Regions from separate parts of the Leptolyngbya iicbica LK genome, predicted to be linked through region 3. Evidence: predicted binding sites of a transcription regulator. Region 3 holds the regulator's gene; each other region holds the start of a gene.

Region 1 (10,722 bases), on a different contig from region 3:
CCCCACTATTTAATTCAAGATTTTCAAATCGTGCTGAAGGAGCTAAAAACCGCAGGTCTGCCTTTTGAGCTGGACTGGTTTACGCCGTTTTTGCTGCGTCGATTCCCGCAAAACGGCAAGATTGCGTTACGCGACAACCCGGCACAGGTGCTGGAACTCCGCACCGCCCTGGAACCATGGCCGGTGATTGGCGATGCCGGAGGCGGGGGGACCTCGCGCCCGGTGGATAACTCAATGGAGCGGGTGCAACTCTTTCTCACCGGGGCGGTCGGCGATGCCCCCGCAGTCGGCGCCCTCGCGAAACGGTACGCCATTTTATGTAACGGTCATCGGGTGCCCCTACGTTCCACAGGGGTAGCGGGCGACTACGTTGGAGCCGTGCGCTTTCGAGCGCGATCGCCCCTCGATACCGATCATGCGGCCTTAACGCCCCACGTGCCCCTGCGATTTGACGTGATTGATACTTGGAAATCGCAGCACCTCGGCGGCATGATTTATCACACCGACCCCGTTGATGCAGAGACGCTGCCCCCTTCCCTCGAAGTCGCGCGATCGCGCTTCCAGCAAAGGTTTGTGCCCGTGACGGATGGTCCAGTGCCCGAGCCCCTACCCCCGCTAGTGGTTCACCCCGAAGCCCCTATGACCCTGGACCTGCGATTGGTGCATTTGCGAACCGAGTAGTCGCCAGTTTTTCACATTGCGGTTAAATTAAGCCAGAATACAGGGTGTTTATAAATTCCATTTGTAATCATAAGTAGGCAGCCATGGCGTTGCAGTTTCACCAAGAGTGGCAGCGAATTCAGCGATTGTGTCATCGCGACCCTAAATTTCCCCTGCGGCGGCTGACCTTTGCCAGCGGGGCCTTGTTATCTGGCGCGTTGATATTCAAGGCGATGCCCACTGTCGGCAGCACTGCCACCCCGGTTGAAGAAAGCTTATGGCGCACGACCGGGGCGGTGCGGCAGGCTGTGGTCGATTTGTACCGCATTCAGCGATCGCAACGACACACCGCGATCGCCAACCCAGCTGCGCCTCCCCCCTCATCCGCTGACCAGACCGCCGGTAATTCCACCGCCAGCGCCGCATCGGCCACTGCCCAGTCACAGCCCGAGGCGCCGCAAGTGCAATCCGTCGCCATTACGGGCGATGTGATTGATAACGTTTTAGAAATGCGGGTTGCGATCGCCCGCGATGTCTCATCCCTAACCGTCGGCTCAAGTTCCCAAGGGTGGGTCATCACTACCGACGGGTCCGCCCACTGCGACATCGCCGCCCAAACCAGCTTGACCGCGTCTCCAACCGCTTCGGGCATCAGCTTTGGGGGTTGCCAACTGGGGGGAGCCGTGTGGCTAGAGGCCGAGTCCGGCGGCTTCGTCTTTGTCAAAAATGGTTGGTTCAAAGGGCGAGTACTGCTCTACAACGATGGCGGCCAGTTGATGGCCGTGAACTTTGTCCGTTTAGGCGACTATCTCTCCAGCGTGGTCGGCAGCGAAATGTACCACCACTGGCCCCTCGAAGCTCTCAAAGCTCAAGCGGTCGCGGCTCGCTCTTACGCCCTAACCCACCACGTGCGTCCTGCTAGCGATTATTGGGATCTCGACAACACCCAGCGGTTCCAGGCTTACAAAGGCATCAACCTGGAAACCGCCAACACCCAACGCGCGGTGGCTGAAACGGCGGGTGAGTTCATCAGCTACAACGGTGGTATTGTCGAGTCTCTGTATGCCGCGTCTGATCAAATTGTGCAAGAGGCCCACGGTGGTCAGGGGATGAGCCAACACGGGGCCAAAGACCACGCCGTCAACGGCTACAGCTACGACCAAATTTTGGGCGTGTACTATCCCGGCACCAGCCTGTCGCGCCTCGTGGTGGAGCAGTAGTCGACAACAGATCCTGCATTACCCGTGTTTTTTGTCGCTTGGCTACCCTCACCGTCTGCGGTTCTTTCCATTAACCAGGACGGCAACGCAACTACATGACATAGCTTCACTGAGCTTTAAAGGCAACCATCTGGGCACCTTTAGCTTAAGATTAGTTTAATAATCTATAAAAGCTATGGACAATACTCAATTTGTACAGCTGTCGGCCTTGCCGGGATGGATCATTGGTGTCAGTCATAACCGCCAGCACGGGTATCAATGTTGGCTGATCAACTCGGCGCTGGACGTATTGAATGACGGTTATGAATACTCGACCAGCAGTGCCGCATTGATGGCGGGTCGCTCATTCATCGAAAGACAGTACGAAGCGTAAGCTTGGCGTTGGCGATCGCCCCCATTAACCTGTTACGGCTAAGTCAGGCAGCACTACAAATCAGGTGTTCCGGCCTATCGATTAAGCCGGTAGCCTAAAAAGATCTCTGTAGGGGTTGGGCAATGCCCAACCCCTACTGTTTCTCAGCTGATCTAAAAAGGTTATTTCAGCGCAACGCTCTTAGTGCCGCATCATGCACAACCGATCGGTATTGTTATTCCTGGCGTTCTCCTAAGACCCGATCGCCATTTCGTTAATGCGCTCCAAGAGGGGCGATTGGTACTTGCGCTTGGTCAGCAAATGATCGGCAATATATTGAGCATCGCGGGCGACCCCAGAAAACCGCCCTGACCCCCAGGTATACAGCCAGGGTAAACCGATAAAGTACATGCCTTTAACGGCAGTGACGCCACGATCATGGCAAGGATAGCCCTGGCCATCAAACACGGGCACCTCAATCCAGCGGAAGTTGGTGTGATAGCCCGTAGACCAGATTACTGAGCGGATGTTGGCATCGGCGATCGCCACATCTGTGGGATCTTTTTGTGGTTCCCAAATGGGACAGTACGGCGCTTCGGGAGGAATATCGAGTTGCTGCTGCTCGATGAACCGATCCACCGTTTTTTTGATGCTTTCGGCAACGGCATCAGCCCCATCTAAGTTTTGCTTCAAGTCGGGCTTGAAGTAGAGGCGATCGCCATCAATATCCTGCAAACGTCCGTAGAGCTGCATGCCTTCAGTGGCGAACTGCCGCAGGTCAATCTCGCGACCGCCATCTCGCCCAGTGAGGTAATGATTGGTGCGATGGCGCACGGTCTCCTTCTGCGGATGCTCGTCGATCGGCATATCGTAATAGCCCATTTGATCGAGCCAGTCCACGACATCTTTGCCACGATAGCGACGGGGCGATCGCGGCGCACTGCCTACACAGAGGTGCACTCGTCGCCCGGCCAGGTGCAAATCTTCCGCAATTTGGCAACCGGATTGTCCGGTGCCGACCACCATGACGTCGCCCTCAGGTAGCTGATCGGGGTTGCGATACTGCGAAGAATGGATTTGGTGAATCGACCGGGGCAGTCGCTCTGCCAAACGGGGAATGCGGGGTTTGTGATACCCCCCCGCCGCGATGACCACCTGATCAGCGGTGAACTCGCCCAGGGAGGTGCTCACCCCAAAGCGATCGCCCAATTGCTGCACTCGCGTCACTGCCACCCCCTCTTTCACGGGAGCGTCAAAGCTTTTGGCATAAGCCCGAACGTATTCAACGATTTCCGACTTGACCATAAAGCCGTGGGGGTCGTCGCCCTGGTAGGGAAAGCCCGGTAGCTGACATTGCCAGTTGGGGGTGACCAGACAAAATGAATCCCACCGTTTGTCTTGCCAAGAATGGGCCACCTGATGTTTCTCAAAAATCAGGTGATCAAGATTCCGCTGCTTGAGGTAATAGCTCACTGAGAGCCCCGCCTGACCACCCCCAACAATGAGTACGGAATAGTGGGTTTTCATACTTAATAACCAGACCCCAAAATGACTAAGTTAACGGACTAAAAAACCAAGACTGCCGATTCAAAACCAGCGAACCATTGATTACAGTTCCAGCCACCCTGAAGGCGAACCGATCACTGGCCAACAAACTATTTACAAACAAACCGTTGGCACGACTTGTCAGCATTCGTGAGAAAAACTGAACAGGACCTAAGTTCTGTTAAATTCACCGTAATGGGGAAAAATCATGGTGCGTGTAGTGCTCGCTACAGAACTTAACGCTCTGTCGATACCGTTAGGGTCTTATGGTGAAAAGATGTCTGTGGTCAGTTATCTAACCGGGTAGCGAGGCCCACAGGAACCTGATGATGGGACGCGCGATCGCTCTCCAGGCAAGGCATTTCCAACGTGAGCGCATGGCTGAGCAGCCCCAAAGCAGCGATCGCCCACCTATCACTTTAGACAGGTTGATCCGCCGCGATCGCGCCAATGCCTGGTGAAATCTACAGACCCGCTGTCTTTAACGCCAATCCTCAAGCTTTTGTAAATCTCGATACATGCATTAGGAAAAGAGACCTTTACGGTGCAGTTTATTGCCGTTGAGATAACTGCAATCCCTCGAAGTTTTTTTTAGGAATTGAATCCATGCCTGAAGTGACGACCCCTGCCCATAAGGCTGGCGACTTTTTTGTTGATTACGAAGAGAAAGTCTTTCCCGATGTCCAGGCAGAACCTGGCGAGAAGGCCCTGGTTACGTTTCACACGGTGGCTTTTGAAGGCTCGATCGGTTTGGTGAATTTGTTGCAGGCGACCCGCTTGATTCGCAAAGGGTTTGACACTTCTGTGTTGCTCTATGGCCCCGGGGTGACGTTGGGAGTCCAGCGCGGCTTTCCAAAGCTGGGGGATGAAGCGTTTCCCGGTCACATGGCGATGAATAACCAGCTGGTCAAAGTGATGGAAGAAGGCGGTAAAGTCTATGCCTGTCGCTTTGCCCTGCAAGCGCTCTACGGTCACGGCGAACCGTCTTTGATTCCTGGCATTCGCCCCATCAACCCGCTGGATGTGCTTGACATTGTGCTGGTTCATCGCAAAGAGGGCGCCTTTATTCTCGATACTTGGACCATGTAAGCGATCGCGGCGGCTGGTCTTTGGTCGCCTGATCAGGCCGCATCAAAGACCAGCCGCATTACGATAGATCCTGTGTGTTTCCCCCTGTTGTCCGCTGGCTCTCCTGATACCGATGAATGACGCCAAAACAGTTCGTGCTGCCGCCGTGCAGATTAGTCCTGTCCTCTACAGTCGCGATGGCACGACGGCAAAAGTGCTAGAGGCGATCGCTGCTGCCGCCAAAGAAGGGGTGCAGCTCATCGTTTTTCCGGAAACGTTCATTCCCTACTATCCCTATTTTTCCTTTGTGGAGCCCCCGGTGCTCATGGGCAAAGCCCACATGTTGCTGTATGAGCAGGCGGTGACGGTGCCCGGTCCTGTCGTGGATGCGGTGAGTCGTGCGGCCCGCTCTTATGAAATGGTGGTGGTGCTCGGCGTAAATGAGCGCGACGAAGGCTCGCTGTACAACACCCAACTCATCTTTGATGCCGACGGTACTCTAATCCATAAGCGTCGCAAAATTACACCGACGTACCATGAGCGCATGGTGTGGGGCCAGGGCGATGGAGCCGGACTCGCCGTGCTGGATACTGCCGTTGGTCGGGTGGGTGCCCTAGCCTGTTGGGAGCACTACAATCCCCTGGCGCGATACAGCCTCATGGCGCAGCACGAGCAGATTCACTGTGGGCAGTTCCCCGGTTCCATGGTGGGCTCCATTTTTGCTGAACAGATGGAAGTCACGATGCGGCATCACGCGCTGGAATCTGGCTGCTTTGTGGTGAACGCGACAGGTTGGCTCACTGCGGAACAAAAGACTCAGATTACGCCCAACGAACAGCTCCATAAGGCGCTAAGTGGCGGCTGCTATACCGCCATCATTAGTCCAGAAGGGGCGCATCTCTGTGACCCGGTGGTGGAAGGCGAGGGGATGGCGATCGCCGATCTCGACTTTTCCCTGATTGTGAAACGCAAGCGCATGATGGATTCGGTCGGCCACTATGCCCGCCCCGATCTGCTTAAGTTACAGCTCAATCAGCAAGCCTGGGCCGTGATGCAGGCTCAGGGCGCCCCCGTGCCTCAACTGCCTGCGGTAGAAGCAGACGCCACCCCGTCAGATGCCGTACCCCCCACTCCAGAACCCACTCCCTCCGATTAATCCGTCCCCCGCAGAGGTGCAGGGCCATGGTTTAGCCGGGATCGGGGGATGATTAATCAATCCCGACCAGCGGCGGGCTCGCCCCGCAAAATGATTCCCCTGGTTCCGCAAAATCACTCCAACGCCTCTGTGCCGGTGGCTCCCGCTGCCCCCCTTCCCCGTTAGCCACTACTGCTGCGTGGCTTCCGGCTCGCTCAATTTAGACTCTGCTACTCGTCATCTGAAGAATCATGAACAAGCAACGACTCATCACCGAATTGCAAACCCACGGTCTGAAGATGGTCGACCCGGCAGTGGGAGCCGCTGGCCGCAAGGGCGGGGCAGGACCGTCGGATCACAAAGCCGTGACCGTAGACGGAACCACAGTGATGGTGCCGATTTACACGGGGACTGCCAGCCAGTCACCCTATTCCGTGCAGAGCAGCGATGCGGCCACAGCGACGCTCGCCCACGCCGATGAAGCGATCGCCCCCATCGCCTTTCCCAAGCAGCCAGAGTTCTACAACTTGACGACCGCTGACGGCATTCCCTATTGGAAGATTGCGCTGCTGCACAGTCACGATGTGCTGGCGACCACCGTGCAGCAAACCTGTATGCGCTATCGCGACGAATCGACGGCCTGTCAATTTTGCGCCATTGAAAAATCTCTGGATGCCGATCGCACCATCGCCCGCAAAACGCCGGAACAGCTGGCAGAAGTCGCGGAAGCGGCCGTGCGTTTAGATGGCGTTTCTAACATGATCATGACTACGGGGACGCCCAACAGCAGCGATCGCGGCGCGGCCTACCTGGCGGAATGTGCCAAAGCCATCAAAGCTCGGGTGAACCTCCCGATTCAGGCGCAGTGCGAACCGCCGGACGATTTTGTCTGGTTTGAGCGGATGAAAGCGGCGGGCGTCGATAGCTTGGGCATGCACTTAGAAGCGGTGGACCCCGAAGTGCGGGCTCGCATCATGCCGGGGAAAGCGGAAGTGCCTTTGAGTCATTATTTTGATGCGTTTGAGGCAGCGGTGAAGGTGTTCGGTTGGGGCCAGGTGAGCACTTATTTGCTGGCAGGACTGGGCGATAGTTTAGAAACGCTGGTGGAGGCGAGCGATCGCCTCATCAACTTGGGCGTCTACCCCTTCGTTGTGCCCTTTGTGCCCATTAGCGAAACGCCGCTGGCCAACCATCCCGCCCCTAGCAGCGACTTCATGTTTGCCCTGTATCAAAAAGTGGGCGCGTTGTTGAAAGCCGCTGGCATGACCTCAGAAGCCATCAACGCCGGATGTGCAAAATGTGGCGCTTGTTCCGCCCTTTCCACATTTGAGAAATAGCGGTTCTGGCGATCGTCAGTAATCCCAATTCTCTGCAACAGGACTGCAAACCCCACTCCCTCAAAGCACCTCTCCCTTTCTTGAATGCCCCTTGGGCTATAGCTTGGGAGAGGGATTGGGGTGAGGGCCAAATATAGCGGCAAAGTACAGAATTGAGATGAGGAAACGATCCCCCTCAATCAGAACAGCCGAGACGGCTGTTCACACTTCGTTGGTTGAGTTGCTGCTTACGGTCGGATGTTGTGGTGCATTTCGATGTGGGGCATGAGGGAATGGGGCTTTTCCAGGCCATGTTTTTCCATGAGGGCTTGGTCGCCCATGATGTCGACGGGGTTGCCATCCGCGATTAAGCGACCCTCGTCGATCAGGAGAACGCGATCGCACACCTCCAGCAAAAACTCCAAATCGTGGGAAGCCAGCAACAGCGTCTCGTCAGACCTTTGCAAAAACTGAATCAGGCGGCGGCGGGTGCGCATGTCGAGGCTGGCGGTGGGCTCGTCATAGAGCAACACGCGGGGACACATCGCCATCAGGCCTGCGATCGCCACCATTTGCTTCTCACCGCCAGAGAGGTGGTGCGGGGGGCGATTGGCCAGAAATTGGATGCCTGTGAGTTCCAGTGCCGCCTCAACCCGCTCGTGAACTTCGGCCTCTGATAGGCCCAAATTCAACGGGCCAAAGGCAATATCGTCCCGCACGGAGGGCGAAAATAGCTGGTCTTCGGGATCTTGAAAGAGAAAGCCCAACTCGGGACGAAACTGATTCGGCTCGACGGGGCGATCAAACAGGTGAATGGTGCCCGACTGGGGCGCGAGCAAGCCGCACAGCAACATGAACAGAGTGGTTTTGCCGCAACCGTTGTGGCCAATCAGCCCAACCCGCTCGCCTTCGCGGATATCAACGGTCAAGCCGCACAAAATATCGGGATTGTCAGGATAGGAAAAGGCCAAATCCTGTAGCGCGATCGCCACTGGGCGAACCAGACTGTGGGGAGCGGTAGGAATCGACACGACCGGTGACGGGCTAGACGATGAGACTGAGTTTAGAGAAGGTTTCATAACGATGCCAGAGAAAGTTCGCAAATCACAACGCTGACGGCAGCCGTCAACGTCAAAATGGTGGGCAGGGTGAGGGCTGCTCCCGCAGTGCGCTGCAAGGCGCGAGGCGGTTGCTGACCGTAGCCCCGAAGCCGCATCGCGCTGTAAACTCGCTGCGATTGTTCATAACTGCGCAGCAGCAAACTACCAAAGAGGGCTGCGAGCCAGTTCCAATGCCGCCGCAGCGTTTGTCGCGAGTGGCCATAGCCGCGCAACTCCATCGCTTGGCGCATAGTGGCGAGTTGGTTGGCGACATCAAACAAATAGCGATAGGTCAGCAACGTCATATCGGTCAATAACGTAGGGATGCCGAGCGATCGCATGGCTTCTAGCAGGGTCAGAAAGGGAGTCGTCCCTAACAACACAAACCCGGTGGTCAAAATCGCTAGAAAGCGGCCCGCAATGAGCGCCGCCATTTGGATGCCTTCCAACCGTAAGGAAAAAATCCACCCTTGCCAGAGCACCGTTTCCCCCGAAATCCACGGCAACAGCCCCACCATCGCCACGATGAAAAGCCCTGGATAGGGGAGCCGACGGCAAAGATAGGTGAATGGCAGCTGCGACCACAGATACAGGCTAATCACCACCCCAAATACCCATGGCAGCAATACCAAATGTCGCACCATGGCGATCGCAAACATCAGCCCCAGCAGGCTGAGCAACTTGGGCCGCGCCGCCCAGCGATGAATCGCCGATTGGCCAGGAATATAAACATCGGCATGGAGACTAACAGCCATAACATTAACGCTCTAATAATTCGGGTTTGACGCGCAGTAAGAAAAAGCACAGCAGCACGGCAAACACCCCTTCTAAAAAAATCAGGGGAATGTGGCCCAACATCAGCGCCGTGAGAAAGCTTTTTTCAGTACTTTGTTCGAGCGTCGAGGGAATCGCAAAAATCACTAAGGCAAAAAAGACCAGCGCCGACAGGCCCACGCCAAACGCGCCCGCGACAAAGCTAAACAAACCGAGGGAGACCTTGGGCGGCAGCGACTTGCCCAGGTAATGACGGAGTTGAAACAGTTGCCCTGCCAGCAAAGCGGGAATGCCCATCATGACGGCATCGACGCCCAACGTGGTGACGCCCCCGTGCCCCAGCAATATCGCCTGAAGCAATAGGCCAATTAAAATCGCGGGCCAGGCGTACCAGCCTAAAACGATGCCGAGTAGGCCGTTCAGCACCAGATGCACCGAGACGGGCGGCACCGGCAGGCTGAGGGAGGAACCGACAAAAAACGCGGCGGCCATGAGGGCAGCTTTGGGGACTTCGACCTGAGAGTCTGACGTTTTCTTGATTTGCTTGAGGGCGACCCAGGTCATGCCCCCCGCGATCGCATACCCAGCGACGCAGACGGGAGCAGGCAAAATACCGTCAGGAATATGCACTATTGCTTACCTCGTCGCCCAAAAAACAATGCCGTGCCGACACAGCCCCAGGTTACCGCCCCCGCTACGATCCCGCGCTGTAGCAGACTCAGACCGGCATCATTCGTAAAGGTACTGGCGATCGCCCCCTCAGACTCGACGGGGACGACGGCAATATCACCATGCCCCGCTTGCCGCACCGACACCTCCCAATTGCCCGGAGCTGTGGGCACAAACACAAATTTGCCGTCGGCATCCGTCAGGCCAGTGTATACCGGCGTCTGCGGATCATCGGGCGCAAAGACCTGCACCGTCGCCTCCGCCAGCGGCTCACCCGAGTCATAGGTGGCTTGAATTTCCATCGCCGTGGCGGTGCGCGCTTGAATATGCGCCCCGTGGGCGATCGCGACTCCGGGCAAGCTGCCCATCGCGATCGCCACGATGCCTAAGTGTTGGAGACCGCTACGCAGCGCTGAACCGAACCCCTTCATTAGCTATCCACCAGTTGAGTTTCCTCGCAGTGCCCCTCGCCCACGTGGCCGAGACTGGGCAAAATTCCCATCAGGGTTTGGTATTCTTCGGGCGTTAGTTGGGCCTCCAGCGCGGCCATATCCACATCGAGGGTGCCACCATCCGCGATCGCCGCCAGCGGATCGAAGCCCAGCGCTCCGGTATTGATGTCGTCATCGGCAGGCGCTTCGCCATCGCCAAATAAATGATCAAAGTGGAAGGTGGCCTCTAAATCAGCCGCTTCATCAGCATTGAGAATGCCTTTGCGCTCGTCGCCGACAAAGTCGCCACACACATACTCCAGCTCGGGATCAAGCTTCACGACAAAGTCGATGGTCTCGCCCGCTTTGGTAGCCGTCCCTTGCATCCAAATGGTTTGGCCAGCGGCAGGTCCCTCCGCAGCGGGCATCATCTGCCAAGACAAGGCATTGTA
Region 2 (10,722 bases), 1.1 Mb from region 3:
GATATGCAAAGTCCCTGGGTGAATGCCTATCAATGGTCTAGCGAGAGTCAGACCGCCGCTGCCGAAATTGCCGAGCGCGACTCGACCCTGATACCCGATCTGTTAGAAGCGCTGTACACCGTCGAAGGGCTCGCCGCCAACATCGCTGGCAGCACTGTGGCGTTGGAACAAGTGCAAACCGAGCAATACCGCACCCTGACTCAGCAACAGTTGGAGAAGAGTTGCGATCGCCTTCAGGAAACCCATCATCAGCTCCAGGCTTTACGCGACCAAATTGTCCTGGCGCAACTCTCCGCCGATGCCAATGCGAGTGTAGCCCTGCCCGATCGCCTGCAATTGCTCATCGAAGCGAACAAAACCACCTTGCAAACCGCTGCTGACGACCCCACCTAACCCCTATGCTGATTCCTCGATTATTCGCCCTGCTCAAGCGTCCCTTTGTGTTCACCTTGCTAGCCAGCTTTTGCCTGACTTTGGTGTGGAGCTGTGCAAGCGTCGGCGGTGGAGGCATTCCTTCGGTGGAGTCAGAAGCCGAAGCCGAAACGGTTTTACTGGAAACCGTCATGCCCAGGCTCGATTGGGAAGAAGATTTTGTCGCCGATGCCGTCGCCAGTCGTTACAGCACCGACACGATCAGCGAGCCATTGCCCGCGATCGAAGATTTCCCCCTCTACGCGGCGCAACCGCCTAATGATGGACAGACGGTATATCTCGAAATTTTCAGCTCTTCTGAAAAAGCCAATGTGGATAAACAGAACGAACGCTGGCTAGTAGAAGTGGCCGACGCCTTTAACCAACAGGGCGTCACCACCAGCGGCGGCCAACCTATTCAGGTGGGGATTCGCCAGATCCCCTCGGGTACGGCGGCGAGGCTACTGGCCGCAGGGACCGTCCAACCCGCTGGCTATTCCCCGTCCAACGATCTCTGGGTACAGATGATCAACAGTGAGGGCGTCAACACCACAGCGGTGCAATCTCGGTTGGTGCCCAACACCGCTGGCCTGGTGCTGCAAGGGGAAGCTTACAACGCCCTGGGTGGCGGCGAAGTCACCTTTGCCCAAGTGCTCGACGCCATGATTTCGGGACAGCTGACCGCAGGCTACCCTAACCCTTACACCAGTTCCACCGCGCTGAACCTGCTGTACAGCCTGTTTTGGCGATCGGCTGGCTTGTCGGGAGACGCTGCTTTAACCGTCGCCAATTTGGAATCCCCAGAAGTCAATTCCGTCTTCAGCGCCTTCCAAGAGCAGGTTTTGATTACCACCACCACCACCCTCGACTTACAGGAGATCTTTATTCGCGACCCCGACAAGTTACAGGCGTTTCCGCTGGAGTATCAGAACTATCAGAGCCTGATCCAACTTCCCGGCTTCGAGAATGTGCAGTTCGTGCCCTTCGGCATTCCCCACAACAATCCTCTGGTCGGCTTTGATTGGAACTCTGCCGCTCAAGCCGAAGCCTTGGCGCAGTTTGGCGAATTTGCCATGGCCAGCGAGATGCAAGCGCTAGCGGCTCAGCAAGGCTTTGAGCCAACGCCGTATTTAGAAAGCGGCCAAGCTCCGCCGATTCCCTCGGGGGAGGTGCTGACCGCCGCTCAAAGCTATTGGAAGGCTCGGAAAGACGGGGGCCGCACGGTTTACCTCATGACTGTGGTGGACACCAGCGGCTCAATGGAAGGGGAACCCCTAAATGCCGTGCAAGAAGGCTTGCAGGTGGCGAGTTCGGTGATTAATGCCGGCAATCAAGTGGGGCTGATTACCTTTGGCGATCGCGCTGTTTACCGCCTGCCCCTCGCTGCGTTTGATCAACTGCAGCATCAGCGCTTACTCGCCGCTGTCGATAATTTGCGGGCCGACGGTAGCACTGCCATGTATGACGCCATGCTCATGGGCATGGGCGAGTTGATGAAACAGCGACAGTCTGATCCGGAAGGGCGATTTTATTTGCTACTGCTCACCGATGGCGAAGCCAATCGCGGCTACAACTTCAATGATGTGGAAGAGTTGATTAGCTATAGCGGCATTCGCGTTTATCCCATTGCCTATGGCGATGTCAATGAGGGCGAACTAGCCGCGATCGCTGCCCTGCGCGAATCCACCGTCAAAACCGGCACCACTGACAACGTCCAAGACTTGCTCAAAGATCTCTTCCAAACCAATCTGTAGCCCCGATCAACGCCATGGATGAATTTCTGTACCACTACGAAGCCCGGTTAGTCTCGGTGTATGACGGCGACACAATCCGCGTCGATCTCTCCCTCGGATTCAATATTTGGCAACTCAACAAACCGATTCGCCTCTACGGCATCGACACCCCAGAGCTGCGCGGCGTTGAACGAGAGCAGGGTTTGGTTGTGCGCGACATCGTGGAGCAGCGCCTCCGGCAGGCTGACCGCCTGATCATCGAGACTCACAAAGACAGCACCGGCAAGTATGGTCGCCTGCTGGGCACAGTCCACTATCGAGTTGCGGAGCAATGGCACAACCTCAACCAGGAGTTACTGGACGAAGGGTTGGCCGCAGCCTATTTAGAGTAGAGCACAACTAAAAACGCCCCCATGAACCTGTTGTTCATGAAGGCGTCTAATCGCTGAAATTAAATCGTGCTGCCGCTAAAGGCTAAGGTCTACCGCCCGACGACAACTGTTTCGAGCGCAACACATCAAGCCATGGGCAGCACTTCTTTTTTAATGATGCCGTGAACACCCCAGTTGCCATCGACAACCTGGGTAATGCCAAAGTCCGCCGCCACTGACATCAGCGAAACGGCTTCGTCTTCGGTCAAGCCTTGAGTCGTCATGAGGAAATGCCGCATCTTGCGGAAGGCATCGCGCATCGCCTTGTCGATGGACGAGTTGGCATAAATGTCTTGCTGGGCCGTCTCCCCCAGGTCAGCCAAGTAGTTGGGATAGCTGAAGCCGTGGACGATGTACTCAGTATCCGTCTCTAACAGTGGATAGTAGAGATCTTCGAGGACGGTGTCGGGCAGTTCGTCCTGCTTATGGACGGTGACGCGGAAGGTGCCCGTGAGCGACGTTTCGATCGCCGTCCCCGCCAACTCCGAATCGCCCTGCGCCGCATGGGGATCGCCCATCGACAGCAGCCCCCCTTCGACCGCCACGGGATAGTACATGGTGGCGCCTTTGCCGATGCGCCAGTTGTCAATATTGCCACCAAAGTAGCTAGGGGGCACCGAGTCCACAATATCCGCCTCGGCGGGGGCCAACCCAATCACTCCAAAGTGAGGCCGAATGGGCACCGTCACCCCTTCCAGCACTTCGTAGTTTTCTTCCACCGTGTCGTGGTCGACGGGTACACCAGGATAGTCAATAATTTCGTGAACGACCCCGTAAGGGTCAGTCTGCGGCGTCCACTGAAAGTTGTAGAGAGCCGTGGCGTAGTCCTCTTCGCCAGTGGAGTCGAGTTCGTAAATGGTGATCACTTCTCGCGACTCTTCGAGCATGTCGTTGTAATGGAAGCCCCACCAGGCCGCCGCGTTGCTGCCAAAGGTGCGGCCCTCATAGTCAGGATTCGCACTAGGACGCGGCGCGACATCGAGGATTTCGACTTCCAACACATCGCCCGGTTCAGCCCCGTTCACATAAATGGGGCCAGTCAAGATATGGACGCCCGCACCTTCACCCGCGCCAACGGTATACACTTCAGGGTCGATGGAACCCGCACCTCGGCGGTCAACCCCTTTGCCATCTTCAGTCCACTCGTATACGCTTTCAGCCCCCGGATCGCCCATGACCATGAGCGAGGCATCGTCGTTGGCGTGGTGAGTCAAGGTTTCGACGGTCACCGTTTCGCCGGAGTTCATGACGAGTTCTGGTGCTAAATCTTGGCTGAAATAGCCCCAATGGACGGTATCGGCAGTCGCGGCCAGGTAATGGTCCGCCATAGTTTGCGCGATTGCCCGCTGCCCTAACCCGACCCCGTTACTCAAACTGGCGATCGCTATCAATAGCGCCGTCGCCCCCAAACTCATGAGCGCAAAACGCCCCTTTCGACTCATACCCCACACCATATCGATTGCTCCTGATTCAGCCGAGTAAATGTGCTTCAGATCACAATAGAGACTGTAAGAGGGAGCCGCTTAGGGCGTTGTATTCATCAAAACAAATTGTCGAGAAAATCCTGCGGGGCGCTGGGGCTTGAGAGCAGAAACAAGCAAGCGATTTAAATTTTGGGCAGATTATCGGGGGTGGGGATATCCGGTGGCTCGGGCAATGCCCCCGCTTCCGCCATCAAACGGGGATAGACGAGCAAAAAGAAGCCCATCCAAACCAGGATTGGTACTGCCACCAATCCGGTCACCCAATAGCGGTGAAACAGGAACCAACTGCCGCCAATAATGCTGACGCCCGTCAACAAAATTGACCAGGGCTGGCACCACCAGGGTTTGTAATCCCAAACGGACATCTTTGTGGATTCAGGCATAAACATTAGCGATCGCACTGCACCGTCATTGTAATCAGCCGAGTGCGATCGCTGGATGGGATTAAACTTGAAGCAAGCATCTGCCCAGCCGTTTGACGAATCCTGCCCTCTTTTGACTTATGCCTAAAGATCCGCCCGCTATCTTAAAGTCCGTGTCGGTGAACTTGCCCTTTGGCATGGGAGGGGCCACCTGGGAAGCTGACCCTACCGAGCAAAATGCCGCCTGGGAACTCTACATCGAATTGGTCACCCGCATCGCTGTACAGTCTTTGGATGCCCAGCAGGGCACCGTGCGCGAAGCTCTGAGTTCGCTTTACACATTGTTTGGCACCACCCGTGACATTCTGCGCAAAGCGGGCCCCAAGGTTGGGGCATCGCGAAAATCGGTGGGGGGCATTGCGATCGCCGTGCTCAATCAAGGATTGCGCCCCTTTATGTCAGAATGGCACCCGCGCCTGCAAGCCTGGGAAGCGCAAAACACTGGGGACTTGAGCCCGCAGGAGCACGAAAAAGCCTGGGCGGAAGAACCCACCCTCCGCGCCGAACTGGAAAACCTACGGCAAGAACTCGCCACCTATGCCCATGCCCTGGCGGTCATCTCCGGCGTCGAGGAAGAAAAACCATGACCTCTCATTAGGTGACAGGCCGCCGGAAAGTTATAGTCAATCAACCCAAAAACCGCCCTGGAAAACTATTCCAGGGCGGTTTCAGCAGGTGTGCTATTTAAGTGCGATCTCGTTTAGCGGATATATTCCTTCAGCACGCTGTTGCGGTTGGGGTGACGTAGCTTACGCAGCGCTTTCGCTTCAATTTGACGAATCCGTTCGCGTGTCACGTTGAAAGTCTGGCCAATTTCTTCCAGAGTTTTCATGCGGCCATCATCTAGGCCATAGCGCAGACGCAAAACGTCGCGCTCACGCGGGCTCAAGGTACCCAAAACACCTTCTAAGTCTTCCCGCAGCAAGCTCTTGGAAACTTCATCTTCAGGTGTCTCACCGTCCGACTCGATAAAGTCGCCCAAACGAGAATCTTCTTCCTTACCAATGGGAGTTTCCAAAGAAATTGGTAGCTGAGCCGACTTGGCGATGAACCGCAGCTTCTCGATAGTCATTTCCATGCTGGTGGCAATTTCTTCTTCAGTTGGCTTGCGGCCCAACTCTTGCGACAACAGCTTCGTCGTTTTCTTAATCCGCGAGATAGTTTCGTAAAGGTGGACGGGGAGGCGAATCGTGCGGGACTGATCCGCGATCGCTCGAGTAATTGCCTGGCGAATCCACCAAGTAGCGTAGGTGGAGAACTTGTAGCCTTTTTCGTGGTCGAACTTTTCAGCCGCCCGAATCAAGCCCAAGCTGCCTTCCTGAATCAAGTCCTGGAAAGACAGACCACGATTCATGTACTTCTTCGCAATGGAAACAACCAGTCGCAGGTTGGACTGCACCATCTTGTCCTTGGCGCGGCGACCCAGATGCAACCGCTTTTGAAAAGCGGGCAAAGGCATATCGACGGCTTCAGCCCATTCAGCATCAGTCGGCTCATGGTCCAAGCCATCCATCAACTCATCGCGGATGCGCTCTAGCTCCAGCAAGTCAGCAATCTTACGAGCAAGCTCAATTTCTTCTTCGGCCCGCAGGAGGCGAATGCGGCCAATTTCTTGCAAATAGAGGCGGATCGAATCTTCTGTGTAATGCTTCTTCTTAGTTTGGCTACGGCGAGTTGTCTTGCTCTTGGCCGCTTTTGCGGGAGCTTTGGCTGCGCCAGCATCGTCAGAATCATCGAATTTTGATGAGCTACTATCGCTATCAATTAAGAGCTCCAACTCGTTTTGGGGCTTGATTGCTCCGAGCAATTCTTTCGCTTGAGTCATGCCGCGTTCCTCGTGCTCCTTCGTGCGTGATGCTTTCAAATCAAAGGCCCGTTCAGCTTAACACCCTGTTTTTGTGATGGCCTCAGGGCCAGATGTGGTTAAACGAGCAAGATCCCTGACCGCCATACTTAAAACGCGGCGAGAAAATGTCTCTAAAACCCAAAGACAGACTGCAACAGATTAAAGCTAAACAAAAACCTTCTGGTTTACAGCAAGCAAATTAGACCCTTCTGAGTCTAAGTTTGTGACCTGCCTCACATGATTGTAGCCGCACTAACAAGTTGACTACCACTCTTTTTCCGCAAAAATCCGACAGAATTCACCCAAAAAACACACTTTTTTATAGTTTACCCGTACTATCCAGAAGCTGCGGTAAACCTCGATCTCGCCTTACAAGCCTCATTTTGGTGGGGCTGAAAGCGCTTTTAAGTAGTTTTGACAGTGAGTTTTTACGATTATCAAGAACTTATAAGTAAAATGTCCATGCATCAAAAATCATGATCGGACAAGGCTTGTGGCGGTCATTCAAGAAGTCTGGGCCTGGATGCATGCTGGTTTTTTAGTCAGCAGGTTGAGGACTCGCTGCTCAGTACCTGGCATCAGGCAAGACCACTCCACGCTAGAATCTAGCGTGATCGCTAATGACAGCATATGGAGGTTCAAGGGTTCCTTATGAATTCAGAGACGCTGACTGAGACGATTCAAAAAGGCGTCCGTGTCACTTTGGGAGCAACCGCTTCTTTGGTCGATGCGTTGCGAGATCCGCAGGCTTCTCAAGAGAAGTTTGGCAATATTTCTGATTTTGAAGTGCTGGCTCAAGAGTTAGAGGCCAAAGGCACTGATGCCGAGCGAGAAGCCCGGGCCGTAGTGGATTCTTTGATGAGTCAGATGGGGCAGATGCCTAACCCATTCGCGCCGACTCCGGCATCAGAGGCGACGGTGGATGCTTATGCCAGTCCCGTTGCTGATGCGTCTGTGCAAACTGAGCTCGAGGCGTTGACTCAAGAATTATCGACTTTACGAGCTGAGTTGGAAGCGCTCAAGTCACAACCAGGCAACGGCTAGATTGCGTTACTTGAATGTTTAGGATGCCGGGAAGGTCAGCAACACTGCTGACCTTTTGTTTTATGGATGTTGCTGAGATTAGGCCATCAACATTATCAATCGTGATGGCAAGCAATTGATGAAATGATGCGGGCTAGGCGAAAGAAGAGCCGATATCTGTTGGTACGTCTTGCCAACGCCCCGGCCCGATTGCACGTAATGCTTCTTTCAGCACAATATCCCCCGTGTAGAGAGCTTTGCCGATAATGACGCCGTTGACGCCGAGCCGTTCTAGTTTCAATAGGCTCAACAGATCGGCAACGGAACTCATGCCGCCAGACGCAATGATCGGAATCGAGGTAGCTTCAGCGATCGCCCGTAGGGCCTCTAGGTTGGGGCCTTGAAGGGTGCCGTCGCGCTTAATATCGGTGTAAATAACAGCGGCGGCGCCGCGCTCAGCCATGTCTTGGGCGAGGGCGATCGCATCTAGCTCTGAGGTTTCGAGCCAGCCCCGAGTGGCGACTTTGCCATCGCGAGCATCGATCCCCACAATGATTTGGCCGGGAAATTCTTGACTCAAGGTGTGAACTAAATCTGGATTTTCGACGGCGGCTGTGCCCAGGATGGCGTACTGCACGCCGAGGTCAAACAGGGCGGCGACCCGATCTCGGTCACGCAACCCCCCACCGACCTCAATGGGGATGTTGAGAGCGGCGGCGATCGCCGCGATCGCTTGCATATTTTCCGGTTTACCGGCCTTCGCTCCGTCCAAGTCCACGAGATGCAGCCGGGTAGCCCCTTCATCAGCCCAGCGCTGAGCTACCTCAACCGGATTTTCACCAAACACCTCAGACTGGTTGTAGTCGCCCTGATACAGACGAACACAACGACCTTCAAGCAAATCAATAGCGGGAATAACTTCCATAGGAGCGATCAATGGCAACAGAGTCCTTATTGTATCGGTTGCCTTCACCACCGCTGTCTTTAGGATGGGGGAATTTTGGGGCCGACACTTATCGCTGACAGTTGTCGCAGTGACCACAGCGCCAATCGGGTCGCGCCGGACGAAACCCAAACTGCTGCACAATAGTGCGCCATCGGCACCCATGGCCATACAGCAATTTTCTGATCGAATGATCATCCGTGGTCTTCACGACGGGGACTGCAGCTGGGGTAGGCAATAGTCGGTAATGAAACGGGTCTGTCCATTGCAATTGGCCTTGGCTATGCAGATAAGACAAGGCGATCGCGCCGTCTTTGAATTGCTTTTGCACATCTGCCAAGCTGCCCTCAGTAGGAATTTTGCGGCTAAGTTGCCCTGCCTTAGTTTGCAATTGCTGAGTTTGTTGGCGGAAGAATTGCGATCGCTGCTGGTCAGTCGGGTCGAGCCATCCCGTCCGTTCACTTACCAGCGACAAAGCTTGGGCTGGTTTGCCATCTCGTCCAGCGCGACCAATTTCTTGCACGTATTCTGTCAGCAAAGTTGGCACATGATAGTGAATGACCCACCGTAGATCAGGTTTATTGACGCCCATGCCAAAGGCATTTGTCGCCACGACAATGCGGACTTGGTTGCTCATCCACGCTTGCTCACGATGGCGGCGATCGCTTGCGTCGAGTCCCGCATGGTAGTCCAAGGCTCGGTGGCCCTGCTGTCGGAGCCAGCTGGCCAATTCCTCACTGTCGCGACGGGTACGCACATACACCAACCCAGTTTGTCGTTGATGTTGCTTGATGAACTGCAGCAGTTGTTGTTTGCGGCCCCGGGGCGTGTAAACGGAGCGCACGGTGAGATGCAAATTGGGGCGATAGGGACTCAGCCGCACCAGCTGGGGCGATCGCAATGCCAACGTATCGCCGATGCTTGACTGCACCTGGGGATCAGCCGTCGCCGTAAACGCCGCAATAGGAATTTTGGAGTGTCGTGATTTGCTACGTTCCAAGGCTTGGCGGGCCACGCCCAATCGTCGATAAGCGGGCCGAAAGGTCTCACCCCACTGGGCTAAACAGTGAGCTTCATCCAAAACCAGGCCGTTAATCCGCAGATCGGCTCGGGTCAATTGCTCCCATACCGTTGCACTCAGCAGCGTCTCGGGGGAAAGATAGAGCAGTCGCAGGCGTTGATGCTCTAGCGCTTTGAGCACCCGAAACTTTTCCTGCTTAGGCAGTTCGCTGTGCAAGGTTGCGGCGGGTAGATGGCGATCGCGCAATTCCTGCACTTGATTTTCCATTAGCGCTACGAGGGGCGACACCACTAGCGTTAGCCCCGTTTGGAGCAACGCCGGCAGCTGAAAGCACAGCGACTTGCCGCCCCCAGTCGGTAAAACGATTAGCGCATCTTGATGCTGTAACAGGGCTTGAATCACCGTGTCTTGCGGCGGTCGAAACGCTGAATAGCCCCAGATTTTCTGGAGTCGAGCTTGAGCGATCGCTAAATCAGATCCCGACGATTTAGTCACTAAATTGTCCTACCGATGCACCGATCACAGGTTGCCCGAAATCGGCGATCAGCAAGCTATGAGCCCCAACCGAGCCACGCAGCAAGAATCAGAGCGCCCAAAGCCCGCAGATGATAACGCACATGAAGCGTTTAGCTTGCAATGGAGAAATTCGTATTAAATTGAGAGCATTCAACGGTTGATGCGGCCCAAGGGTGCAGTGTCTGGGAGACACAACTTTGTCGTCACGTCTAGTAGAAGGCAATTTCAGGAGGCAATCGTGTCAGGGGCATTTGAAGACACCTGTGCTTTAACCAATCTGGTTGACCAATTATTAGCAGCCAGAAAAATCACCCAACAGCAGTATCAGAACCTTTCACAACTGGTGCTTGCCGACGGCAGCGTTGATGAGGAAGAATTACGCCAGATTAATCGCCTTTTTGACGCCATCCAGAATGGTCGCATTAAAGTTATAGACTGACCTATCAGCTCAAGCAATTGCGAATTTAAGCGATTAGCCGAGTCGTAGAGCCTCACAATCTCTCTAAATTAGCCTTGCTTGGCCGATGCCAGTTAAGAACGACTCCAAGTCACGGATGGCGATCGCACCGGAGCATGAACCCTCTCTAACTAAGGGTTAACGGCTATGCGCTCATGCGCAGCATGGCCTGAATGGGCTTAAGCGCCGCCACACGAGTCGCCTCTGGCATGGTGATTTCGGGCTGGCGGTGTTTCATCGCTAGATATAGCTTTTCTAAAGTGTTGAGCCGCATATGCGGACACTCGTTACAGGCACAGTTGCCCGTTGCCGGTGCGGGAATAAACTGCTTATTCGGCACCTGTTTTTCCATCTGGTGAATGATTCCCGGTTCCGTGACGACGATGAATTGGGGGCGATCGCTCCGTTGCACATACTTCAGTAGAGCCGTCGTGG
Region 3 (10,722 bases):
CTCAATTAACCATTACATCCTCAACCTTGCTTGCGAGCAATAGCGGCTCCCAGTGGTGGATCTACTATGACTCTGCCGCAAAGGGGATTTCTTCTGCATGGCCCCAAAACGCTTCTAAATCGTAATAGTCGCGCTCATCAGGCATGAAAATATGGACGATGACTTCGCCGTAGTCTTGCAAGACCCAGCTGCTGTCGCCTTGTCCTTCGGTACGTAGAGGTTGACGCTCAAAATCAGCGGCAGCAGTGTCATTGATGCTGCGGGCGATCGCTCTGACCTGAGCCGAGGAAAAGCCCGTGACCACAACAAAATAGTCGGCGATAAACGACACCCCATCGACCTTCAAAATCCGAATGTCTGCCCCTTTGCGTTCGTCAGCGGCAGCGGCTAAGGCCAAGGCAAAGTTCCGCGTTGCCGCATCGGTAACTGGGATCGCAGCATCTGAGGAGGCCGATTTTTGAAAGGGAGTAACCGTATTTTTGACATCTGACATTTGAAGGTGAAAGTCCTCAATTCAACAGCTTGATGGCCTACTTTAAGGCCAGACGTAGGAAAACTTGTAAACAATGCACACTGACTTGGGCGACTTAGGCGGTAACTGATTGAGTAGATTGACGACAGATCGTTAACAACCCGTTATGGGTCAGGATAGTGCGTGGATGAACTGGTCGCCTGCGTTCCAACAAATGTTGTAAGGAAAAAACACAGGTTTCATAAGTCGCTTTCCATAAATCACCATAACTTAGCTGTCGAAGATGATGTAGCTGAGGGGTGTCGCCCCGTCCCGGCTCTAGTGCATCGGCCAGATACACCACTGCGCCGATCGCGTCCATATCGGGACTGCCTAGGGTGTGTGCAGCGATCGCTCGCAGTACCGTTTCATCAGTGATGCCAAACTGCTCGCGGGCCACCACTGCTCCCACGGGCGCGTGTAGCAAATGGGGCACTTGTTGCTCAGCGGGGTCAAGTTCCCATTCTTCGGCAGCCGCGACGGCTAATAATTTTTCAGGGGCAAAACACTTGGCCAAATCGTGCATCAACGCTGCCTGTTGGGCCTGCACCACCGATAGCTGATGGGCCTCAGCTAGGGCGATCGCCATTTGCTCGACCCGCAAAATATGCTGTAGCCGCACCTCTGGCACTGCTGTGTGCAACCAATTCAACACTTCCTGGCGCAGAGTCGACGACATCAAAGCACTTTTCATCATGGTGAACGTTAATCACAGTCACTAAATGCAGTCAGCAAGCAAATTGCTCCTGATTTCACTATTCTATCGGTGACGCTCCCGGCCCTCAGCACCACATCTATATCGCAATCGCAATCGCAAAGCGGGGGCGAATACTTAACGCACCCAGTGCAAGGGGGAGGCCAGTTGACCAGGCGATCGCGCCTTGCGCCAAGATCCACCTATCCTCGCGGCACAGCCTGGGGTGATTTTCATGTAAAAACAATTCACTTCATCGAATTTATGAATGCAGTTGAGCATTGCTCGCTAACATGTGGGGCAAAACTGCGTGTGTCATTGCTGACGTGTCAGGGCAATGACCCTAATAGTCGCTCAGCCAAAACGAGGGAATCCTTATGAATTCATTTACCCCTGGCATCATCATTGCGTTTTTGATCGTCCTGCTCGTGGGCATTTTAATTGGCTATTCCCTCGTGCAAAAACGATTTCGCCAACAGGCCGAAGCTCTCAAAGTGAGTCAGCGACGGCTGACCGAAATCGAACAATCCCACGAATTACGGTTAAGAGAAGCGACTGACCAACTCCGCCACGACTATGAAACGCAGCTGGCAAACACTATCGAGCACTACCAAGATCAGCTATCGCAAAAAACGGTTGAAATGGAGCAGACCTACGAAACCCGGTTTCGGGTCATGCAGCAAGGGCGAGCTGCGGCCACACAGCCCCCGGCCAGCAACCACCGCGGGATGGCCGTAACGGCCACACCAGGAGAGGCTACCGAAGCAGCAAATGGCGACAGTACCGCCAAAGCGTCACCCCGCGAGGTCATGCACCTCAAACGGCAGTATGAACTCCGGCTCAACGAAGCGGCTCAAAAGCTGCAAAAGTCTTACGAAAAGCAACTCGCTGAGCATGTCGGCATCGCTAGAGACGAGATGCAGGCTGAGTTTGATCAAAAAATGGCGGCAAAGCATCAAGAATTTGAGCAAGAGTTTGCCGATCGCGAGGCTGAGTTACAAGCGCAATTAGCCGCGCTACGAGTCGAGGCTGAAGCCTCTGCTGCTTCGACTCTGGCTAGTGAGATCGTGCCTCCAACCCCGAGTGAAATTATGGGTACTGGCGATGAAACGACGGTGGCGTTAGCGTCTCCGGGATCAGCTGCGGAAATGTCTGATGTCGCAGAGATGCGATATACCCAACGGGAACTCGACCAACAGGTCGCGGCTGCGACGCAGCAAGCACAGGTCGACTTTGAGCAACGTCTGGCTGAGCAGTTGGCGGCCCAACAGGTGCAGTTAGACCGTCGTTTAGAAGAATTAGAAGCCGACTATGCCCAACGGCTATCGGCCCTACAGCAAACCACCCAATCAGAGGTGACGGATCCGATGGATGCGTTTCTCAATGACGATGGGTATGAAGATTTAGTCTCTGACCTGGGAACCGATGATGCCTCAGAGGCTGACGCCACTGAAGTCAGCGAGGAAGTAGACGAGGAAGTTTCCGCGAATTTTGCTGACGATGCTCTGGCAAATGCAGTTGAACCTTCAGCGACAGTTGGAGCCGATATTTTTCTCTCAGACGCGACGTCGGCTGATGATGACTTATTTGACGAGGATGACTCGCTGCTTGGTGATGCTGAGGCCTTTGCAGACACCTTGTCAGAGTCTGGCGCAGCCGCTGCCTCACCAGCCCTGTCGCCGGAATCAGAGGCGGATTTGTTTGGTGAGTCGGATGAGCTGACCGACGATCAGGAGATGGGTGCGGATAGCGAGTCGGTCATTCCTGATGCAGCGTTAGACGACGATTTGTTTGGCGAAGCAGATGATTTGACCAAAGACTTGGAAACTGTTGCGGGAGAACCATCTAGCACTGATTCAGAGGCAGCACTAGATGATGATTTGTTTGATGAAGCGGATGATTTGACCGCTGATCTCGAAACTCCGGCAGATGAGAATATTGACATTGAGGCCGATTCGCCCGAACTAACGGATGATTTGTTCGGCGAAGCAGACGATTTGACTGCTGATTTAGAACCTTCAGCAGAGGGAGGAACCGATACTAACGCCGCCTCTTCAGAACTAGAAAATGATTTGTTCGGCGAAGCAGATGATTTAACTGTTGACTGGGAAGCCGTAGCGGATGAGAGCAGTACTGATGAAACCACATCTCTAGACCTAGATGAGGCTTTGTTTGGTGAAACGGACAATTTAACCGCTGACTTGGAAGTCTCTGAAGATGAGGGCGGCACTGCCGAAGGCGCCTCTGCTGAATTGGAAGATGATTTGTTCGGAGAGGATGACCTTTTTGGTGATACTCCGTCAGATCAAGACAATATGGCTGAAGACGTCAATGCCCTCTTTGGTGATGACGACTTTTTAGGAGAGTCAGCGGCAGAAGATTCGGATGACTCGGATGACGACGATGATGATTTTGGCCCACTCGATCTGAGTGATATCAGCCAGTTGACTTAAATCGACTCTGGGATCATCGCGGCAGCTTTATTATCAGTGCGCCTAGCCATGATGGGTGATGATAAAAGCGATCGCCAAAACGTATAGAGTGAACCATAGACCTTCTCAGTTAGCAGTGCGATCGCAGATTTAAAGCAAATGCCTGCCTAGCTTGTTGACTCACAATACTCACTAGGAGACTGGATGACTCGCGCAATTATGGAAACGGATAAGGGCACGATTACGCTAGAAATGTTTGATGCTGACGCGCCTGGCACCGTTCAGAACTTTGTCGATCTGGCGAATAATGGCTTTTATGACGGCCTCAACTTTCATCGGGTGATTCCTAACTTTATGATTCAAGGCGGCTGCCCCAAAGGCAATGGCACGGGCGGCCCTGGCTACACCATCAAGTGTGAAATCAATCAAAATAAGCATGAGGCCGGCAGCCTATCGATGGCACACCGTGGCCCTGATACGGGTGGCAGTCAGTTTTTCATTTGCCACGCTCCACAGCCCCACCTAGATGGCGTACACACCGTATTTGGCAAAACTGAGGATATGGATGTGGTGAATGCGATTCGCCAGGGCGACAAGATTATCTCGGTCAAAATCGAAGCTTGAATAGCCTAAATGCGCTCTGCTTTTGAAGGCAGGTGTCGGTTGTTCATGCGGGGCTGACAACGCGCGAAGGTACGCGTTGCGTTGAGGTCGTCTAGCTAAATACCGGGGCTGATAGTGAACAGTCGAGATCCAGGTCTGACAGATCAAATGCCCCTTCCTGAGACCTTTGGCCCTCACGATATTGCGGCGCTACAGGTCCATACCATAATCCCCATGCTGAGGTTTATCAGCATGGGGATTATGGTTTCAAACTCGGGGGTAGCCCTTAACGACCGGAATAGGCTGGCTCTGGCATAACCTTGGTTTGGGAAACGCGATCGCGCATGTAGTTAATCCACAAATCCGCGAGTTCTTCGGCTTGCATCCGCCAATCCGGATTCAGCCGATACATCCGCCGGGGACGGCCCCGGCCCTCAACTTTTTTCCAGTAACCGTCAATGGCGGACTGATCTTCGAGGAATTTTAAGGCACTGTAGAGAACGGTATCGGATAGTCGATAGTCAGAATAATCCTTGGCGAGTTTCTGAATCAGTTCCGTCCCGTAGGAATCTTGCTGCAAGAGCACTGCCAAGACATAGCAAACAGCCAGTTCCTTGTTAAGGTATATCGGTGGTGGATCCTCAAAAAACTGATAAATATCTTCAAATTTCATCGGATTTCTCCTTACGCTTGTGAACTGGCCTTATGGGTTGATCAGTTAGGGTTTGCAGTAACCTCATCAGCAAAAATCATGGTCGCTTTGCCGAGAATAAGTCGTTGCCAACATCTCGGCCATCATCAAACTGCTTATATCGCTCAAGCTAAATGGCGGGCTGGAGATAGTGAATCCCAATGTTGACTACCGTGATCCCGCTAACGCTGATATGGCGATCCCAAGCTTGGTCTTAAGACGCTTTTGATGTCGTAGACCAATTTTAAGCACTGAATAATATAGAAAGCTAAATCAGGGCGCAGATAGTTACTATCCGCAAATCTTGTAGACATTCTTAAATTTCCTTGATGGAAAAATAATCTTGTCAGCTGCTTGAAATGGCTTGATTGAGGAGCTGCTAACGGCGGCGGGGATCGCTGGAACTGGTCTCTGAAGGGGCTTCACGGGGTAAGTCATCGGTGCGTAGCAGCACCTGGCCATTGCGAACGGCAAATAATTCGACTTGTAACGGGCCGACTGTTGGAATCGGGGCTGACGCGATCGCTTGAATGTCGATCGGCGTATCCAGATTCCGCATTTCTTGCAAAAAGGCGATCAAGGCATCTGTCCGTCCGTCGGCGACCTGCAAGGTATCGCCCACAATGCCGTCTTGACGGGCACGAAATTGGAGTGACGCAATTAGTAGGTTTAGCTTTTCGACTAACTCTTGATTGGTCAAATTCCGGGGATCAACACTGACCATCGCGAGGCGCTGTCCCGGTTCGTAGATGAGTTCATTCACTGCGGCGTCGATAAAGACCTGGACGCAAGGGCCACCATCAGCAACGACGCAAGGCTCGCCAATAATATAGTTAGCCGACGAAAGCACCCGCACCACATAAGACTGGCCATCGCTGATGCGCTGCACAAGGCGATCAACGTCTTGGGTGGGAATCAGCAAGACCGGATCATCGCGATCGATGCCTGGGGCAATTTCTTCGATGGCGGAGCGGTTGGCCTGCCGCAACAGTTGATCAACGGCGCGGCGAGCTTCTACTTCGTCGTTGACTCTTAACAGCACTGAGACGAGAGGTTCGTTGCGACCGACGGCGACGCTGCCCCGAAAAAGGCCCTGATATTGTTGTTCCAACAATGCAACATTTTCTTGTAGTTCGGCCTGTTGACTTTGCAGTTCTCGAAGGCGGGCTTCGCGCTGGGCAATGTCTTGGTCACGTTCGGCAATGAGGCGATCGCGCTCGGCAATGCGCTCTTGGACTGTGGCCTGCTGCTGCAATAGGTCGGCCCGCTCGGTCTGTAACCGCTGAATTTCATTTTGGAGTTGAGCCGATTGCTGGGAAACCTCTCCCAGTTCCGATTGGAGCGATGATAATCGCGATCGCGACTGCTGGAGTTCGCTCTGGGTTGTTTGTTGCTGCTCGACCGCCTGTTGCAAGGACCGATTAATTTTGGCGAGTTCCTGCTGGGCCGCTGTTTGTTCGGCGCGGGCATCGGTGAGAGCAGACTCAATGTCGGCCTTGGCGGTTTCTGCTTCGCCTAGTTCTGCCTCAGCCTGCAAGAGGTCCTCTTGAATGCGCTCTAGCTCAAAGACCCCGGTGCGGAGTTGCTGACTCACACCAAAGAGCAAAGCCAAGGTCGAGGCGGAAATGACGCCGCCCGTCAAAATACTGACCACAGTCGCCGTCTGGCGCGGGCGCAGGTTAAATAGGCTCAACCGCGCCTTGCCAACGCGCATGCCAATGCGATCGCCTAGCGTGGCAATTACGCCGCCTAGAATCAAGACTGCTAATACTAGAACGTAGCCTGTGGCCATGCGCCCGTTACCTGCGATTCATGACCACTCTACTGCAACGCTTTCCAATCAGGTGAACTGCTGACTGAGATTCACCGGGTCATGCACGGTAATCTTCTTTTTATGGATGGCAATCATGCCTTCTTGGCGGAGATCGCCTAGCAAGCGAGTGACGGTGACTCGGGTAGACCCGATCGCCTCAGCGATCGCCTGGTGCGATAATTTCAGGTCAATGGTGATGCCATCGGAACTAGGAATGCCAAAGTCGCGGCACAAAATCAGGAGAAAACTGACTAACCGAGAGCCCATATCGCGATGAGCTAAGGTTTCGATCATCATCTCGGTCTGCAAAATGCGCGATGACAACCCTTTCAGCATTACCATGGCGAGTTCCGGATTTTCGGCGAGCGCGGGCTGCACTTGATCAATCGGTAAAGACAACAACTCGACTGGCGTGAACGCTACCGCATGGTAAAAGCGATCAGACCGCTCACCCGTAATCAGGGATAGCACCCCGAAGACGCTATTCTCTCGCAGCAAAGCGACCGTGATTTCTTCGCCGATTTCGTAAACTCGCGAGAGCTTCACCGCCCCTTTCATCAAAAAATAGACGCGCTCCGCGGGATCACCGGGAAAAAAGATTGTCTTGCCGCGCTCGTAGGTTTCCACGACTGGCGGAAACGCGCCGCCTGCGAGTTGGCGAAACGCATTGGCTAAGGGCTTGTCCTGCGCTGCTATCATCTTGAGTCCACTTTTGTCTGCTGGAACCAAACATCACGATAGCCACATCTTACTGAAATCCACGAAAACGCCTATCAATTGAGACATCATTGCGTGGTCTTTGGGCCTTTAAGAAATGCAAACCGCAATGCATTAACCGTCTATTAATGCGACTTATGAGAAGACCTTTTGTATCTAACGATACTTGGAGTCGACAAAACTGCCGAAAATCTTAGGAGTGGCAGGGCAAAGGGCGCGATCGCGGCTTTGAGCTCACTGGATTTTTTGTAGCAAAGGTGTCAATTTTTTCCTGAACATGGTTTTGGGCTCGGATGGCGATCGCTGCCGGACAAAGCCTTCAAAGTCTTCTCCAGCAATTGTTTCATTGATTCATTTCAAATCCCGACAAAAATGGTCGGGTATGTTTGACCCGTGTTTTTTAGCCGTGATACTATCCGCGAAGTTCAGTTGAAACAGTCCTGTTGCTGCAGCTGCTACCAATTCATTCCGCGAGAGAGCACAGAAAACGATGACCCAGGCCATTGAACAGCCCAAAACTTTATCGACCGGCGCTGCCTTAGGCGCAACTTTTTCGGCACTGCGCTGTCGAGAGTGTGGCGAAACCTATGAACTCGGTGCCAAGCACGTTTGCGAAGATGTTTGCTTTGGTCCCTTAGAGGTGGTTTACGACTACGACCTGATTCGTCAGCGGGTGAGTCGCGCCAGTATTGAAGCGGGGCCGAAATCAATTTGGCGCTACAAAGATTTTTTGCCGGTGGCCTCCGACAATCCCATCGATGTCGGTACGGGGATGACTCCCCTACTCAAAGCCGATCGCCTCGCGCGGCGTTTAGGGTTGAGGTCTCTCTACATTAAAAACGACGCGGTCAACATGCCGACCTTGAGTTTTAAGGATCGGGTGGTGTCGATCGCCCTCAGCCGTGCCCGTGAACTGGGCTTCTCTACCGTCTCTTGTGCAAGCACGGGTAACCTGGCGAACTCCACAGCAGCGATCGCGGCCCATGCTGGACTCGACTGCTGCGTCTTCATCCCCGCTGATTTGGAAGCCGGTAAAGTCCTCGGTACGTTGATTTACAACCCCACCGTGATGGCGGTGAAAGGCAACTACGACCAGGTCAACCGCCTCTGCTCTGAGGTCGCGAATACTCAGGGTTGGGGATTTGTGAACATTAACCTGCGTCCCTACTACTCCGAAGGGTCGAAAACCCTGGGCTATGAAGTTGTGGAGCAACTCGGCTGGCAACTGCCTGACCACATTGTTGCGCCGTTGGCCTCGGGTTCCCTGTTTACCAAGATCTACAAGGGCTTCCAAGAGTTTGTGAAAACGGGTCTGGTGGATGCCAAAGACGTGCGCTTTAGTGGGGCGCAGGCGGAAGGCTGCTCGCCCATTTCCCAAGCCTTCAAAGAGGGACGGGATTTTGTGACTCCGGTGAAGCCCAACACCATTGCCAAGTCGATTGCGATTGGCAACCCCGCTGACGGTATCTACGCCCTGGATATTGCCCGCAAGACCAACGGCAACATCGAAGATGTCACTGATGCTGAAATCATTGACGGCATTAAGCTCCTGGCGGAAACCGAAGGCATCTTTACCGAGACCGCGGGCGGCACCACGATCGCCGTGCTCAAGAAGCTGGTGGAAGCGGGCAAGATTGATCCCGACGAAACCACTGTGGCTTATATCACGGGCAACGGGCTGAAAACCCAGGAAGCCGTGCAGGGTTATATTGGTGAGCCGTTGACCATTGAGCCCAAGCTGGACAGCTTTGAGCGAGCACTGGAGCGGGCTCGCACCCTGGAGCGTTTGGACTGGCAACAAACCTCCGTCTAACAGCGTTTTCTTTGAGTTTTCTGGAATCTTTCCCGTGAAAACTCACTCTCGCGTAGTCGCAGCCTGCCTTTGTTGACACAAACAGGGGTAGGCTGTTTTATCGGACAACATTTAGGCGAGCGATCGCCTAACCCCTAAATTTTTGACCTTTTGATTTTCGAGTAGCTATGGCCATCAAAGTTCTGATTCCCACTCCCCTGCAAAAATTCACCAATAACGAAGCGACGGTCGAGTGTGACGCCGCCAATATCGCGTCCTTGATGGATACCCTGGATTCCCACTTTCCCGGGATCAAGGCCCGCCTCTGCGACGACCAGGGCGAACTGCGTCGCTTTGTGAATTTCTACGTCAACAGCGAAGATATCCGGTTCTTAGATGGCAAAGACACGGCCCTGAGTGATGGTGATGAGGTCAGCATTGTCCCCGCTGTCGCTGGGGGCTAGGCGCGTCGCTGTCCTGATGCCAGGGCTGATTGCTACGGTTTGTCTGCGGTTGCGATCGCGCTCTGGATCGCGACTCATAATGAAGGTGTAGAGATGTGAGCCTGAGTCTCTGCACCTTTTTGCGTTGTGGCAGCGATGCTTCTGCCCGGCTCCATTTCGATCAGGAGGACTCCCATCATGACGACAACCCCTCGCATCATCGGCATTGTCGGCAGTTACCGCAAACATGGCACCATCGACACCGCTGTGAGCGCAATTTTGGCCGCTGCTGAAGCGGCTGGCGCTGAAACCCATAAGATTTACCTGCAAGATCAGCACATCGAGTTTTGCACCAATTGCCGCGTCTGTTTGCAGCAACCGGGGCCACAACGGGGCACCTGTGTATTGGCTGATGACATGGCCACCATTTTGGATGAGTTGGAGACTGCTGATGCTTTCGTATTGGGAGCCCCAGTCAATTTTGGCGGCATTAACGCCCTGACCCAACGCTTTGTCGAACGCTGCGTCTGTTATGGCTATTGGCCTTGGGGCCAAAAAGCGCCCACGTTACGCCAGTCTCAGATGACGAAACAGGCAGTACTGGTGTCTTCGAGTGCGGCACCGGGTTGGTTGGCGCGGCGGCTCACCCATGTGACGAAGACGCTACGACAAGTCGCGCAACTGCTGGGCGCTAAGCCCATCGGTACCGTGTGGATTGGCATGATTGATCCCCAAAACGCGCAATTGTCGCCGCGCCTGCAACGACAAGCGCAAAAATTGGGTCAGCGCCTGGCCGCAGCATAAATCTGAGATTGAGGGTGAAGTTTAGCGGGCGATCGCTCAACTCGCTGACCAAAAATCCGTGATGTCGTAGCCCAGCTCGTGAATGAGTTCTCGTAATAGCGGCATACTCAGGCCAATGACGTTTGTGTGGCAGCCGTCGAGCTTTTCGATGAAACAGCTCCCCTTGCCGTCGATCGCAAAGGCTCCGGCACAACCCAGCGGTTCCCCAGTAGCGACATAATC

What was found. Region 3 encodes NtcA, which controls nitrogen genes in cyanobacteria. Its sites were predicted from a motif close to TTTGTANNNNNNNNTACAAA; they were not measured.
Region 1: a site for NtcA is predicted at 4,279-4,298, ahead of DYY88_RS00935 (MSMEG_0572/Sll0783 family nitrogen starvation response protein). Genes of this name have one in related genera too.
Region 2: a site for NtcA is predicted at 4,106-4,125, ahead of DYY88_RS08395 (acetamidase/formamidase family protein). Genes of this name have one in related genera too.

What each region holds. Positions count from the first base shown of each region.
Region 1 is NZ_QVFV01000001.1:223,989-234,710, forward strand. It holds gene DYY88_RS00915 (transglutaminase family protein) at 1-681, shown strand, start outside; gene DYY88_RS00920 (SpoIID/LytB domain-containing protein) at 765-1,880, shown strand; gene DYY88_RS00925 (hypothetical protein) at 2,056-2,253, shown strand; gene DYY88_RS00930 (MSMEG_0569 family flavin-dependent oxidoreductase) at 2,485-3,759, opposite strand; gene DYY88_RS24815 (hypothetical protein) at 4,107-4,238, shown strand; gene DYY88_RS00935 (MSMEG_0572/Sll0783 family nitrogen starvation response protein) at 4,384-4,866, shown strand; gene DYY88_RS00940 (Nit6803 family nitrilase) at 4,979-6,001, shown strand; gene DYY88_RS00945 (MSMEG_0568 family radical SAM protein) at 6,232-7,317, shown strand; gene DYY88_RS00950 (energy-coupling factor ABC transporter ATP-binding protein) at 7,545-8,375, opposite strand; gene cbiQ (cobalt ECF transporter T component CbiQ) at 8,372-9,151, opposite strand; gene cbiM (cobalt transporter CbiM) at 9,156-9,800, opposite strand; gene DYY88_RS00965 (carboxypeptidase-like regulatory domain-containing protein) at 9,800-10,270, opposite strand; gene DYY88_RS00970 (DUF4382 domain-containing protein) at 10,270-10,722, opposite strand, start outside.
Region 2 is NZ_QVFV01000002.1:286,599-297,320, reverse strand. It holds gene DYY88_RS08410 (hypothetical protein) at 1-393, shown strand, start outside; gene DYY88_RS08405 (VWA domain-containing protein) at 399-2,165, shown strand; gene DYY88_RS08400 (thermonuclease family protein) at 2,180-2,536, shown strand; gene DYY88_RS08395 (acetamidase/formamidase family protein) at 2,662-4,017, opposite strand; gene DYY88_RS08390 (DUF6737 family protein) at 4,182-4,424, opposite strand; gene DYY88_RS08385 (hypothetical protein) at 4,562-5,068, shown strand; gene rpoD (RNA polymerase sigma factor RpoD) at 5,182-6,345, opposite strand; gene DYY88_RS08375 (hypothetical protein) at 6,979-7,371, shown strand; gene hisA (1-(5-phosphoribosyl)-5-[(5-phosphoribosylamino)methylideneamino]imidazole-4-carboxamide isomerase) at 7,505-8,275, opposite strand; gene DYY88_RS08365 (RecQ family ATP-dependent DNA helicase) at 8,364-9,809, opposite strand; gene DYY88_RS08360 (hypothetical protein) at 10,069-10,269, shown strand; gene nadA (quinolinate synthase NadA) at 10,433-10,722, opposite strand, start outside.
Region 3 is NZ_QVFV01000002.1:1,374,440-1,385,161, reverse strand. It holds gene rsfS (ribosome silencing factor) at 65-493, opposite strand; gene yqeK (bis(5'-nucleosyl)-tetraphosphatase (symmetrical) YqeK) at 588-1,208, opposite strand; gene DYY88_RS13115 (hypothetical protein) at 1,583-3,658, shown strand; gene DYY88_RS13110 (peptidylprolyl isomerase) at 3,842-4,261, shown strand; gene DYY88_RS13105 (PadR family transcriptional regulator) at 4,527-4,913, opposite strand; gene DYY88_RS13100 (DUF3084 family protein) at 5,311-6,723, opposite strand; gene ntcA (global nitrogen regulator NtcA) at 6,772-7,443, opposite strand; gene thrC (threonine synthase) at 7,952-9,274, shown strand; gene DYY88_RS13085 (MoaD/ThiS family protein) at 9,442-9,717, shown strand; gene DYY88_RS13080 (flavodoxin family protein) at 9,895-10,500, shown strand; gene DYY88_RS13075 (Maf family protein) at 10,537-10,722, opposite strand, start outside.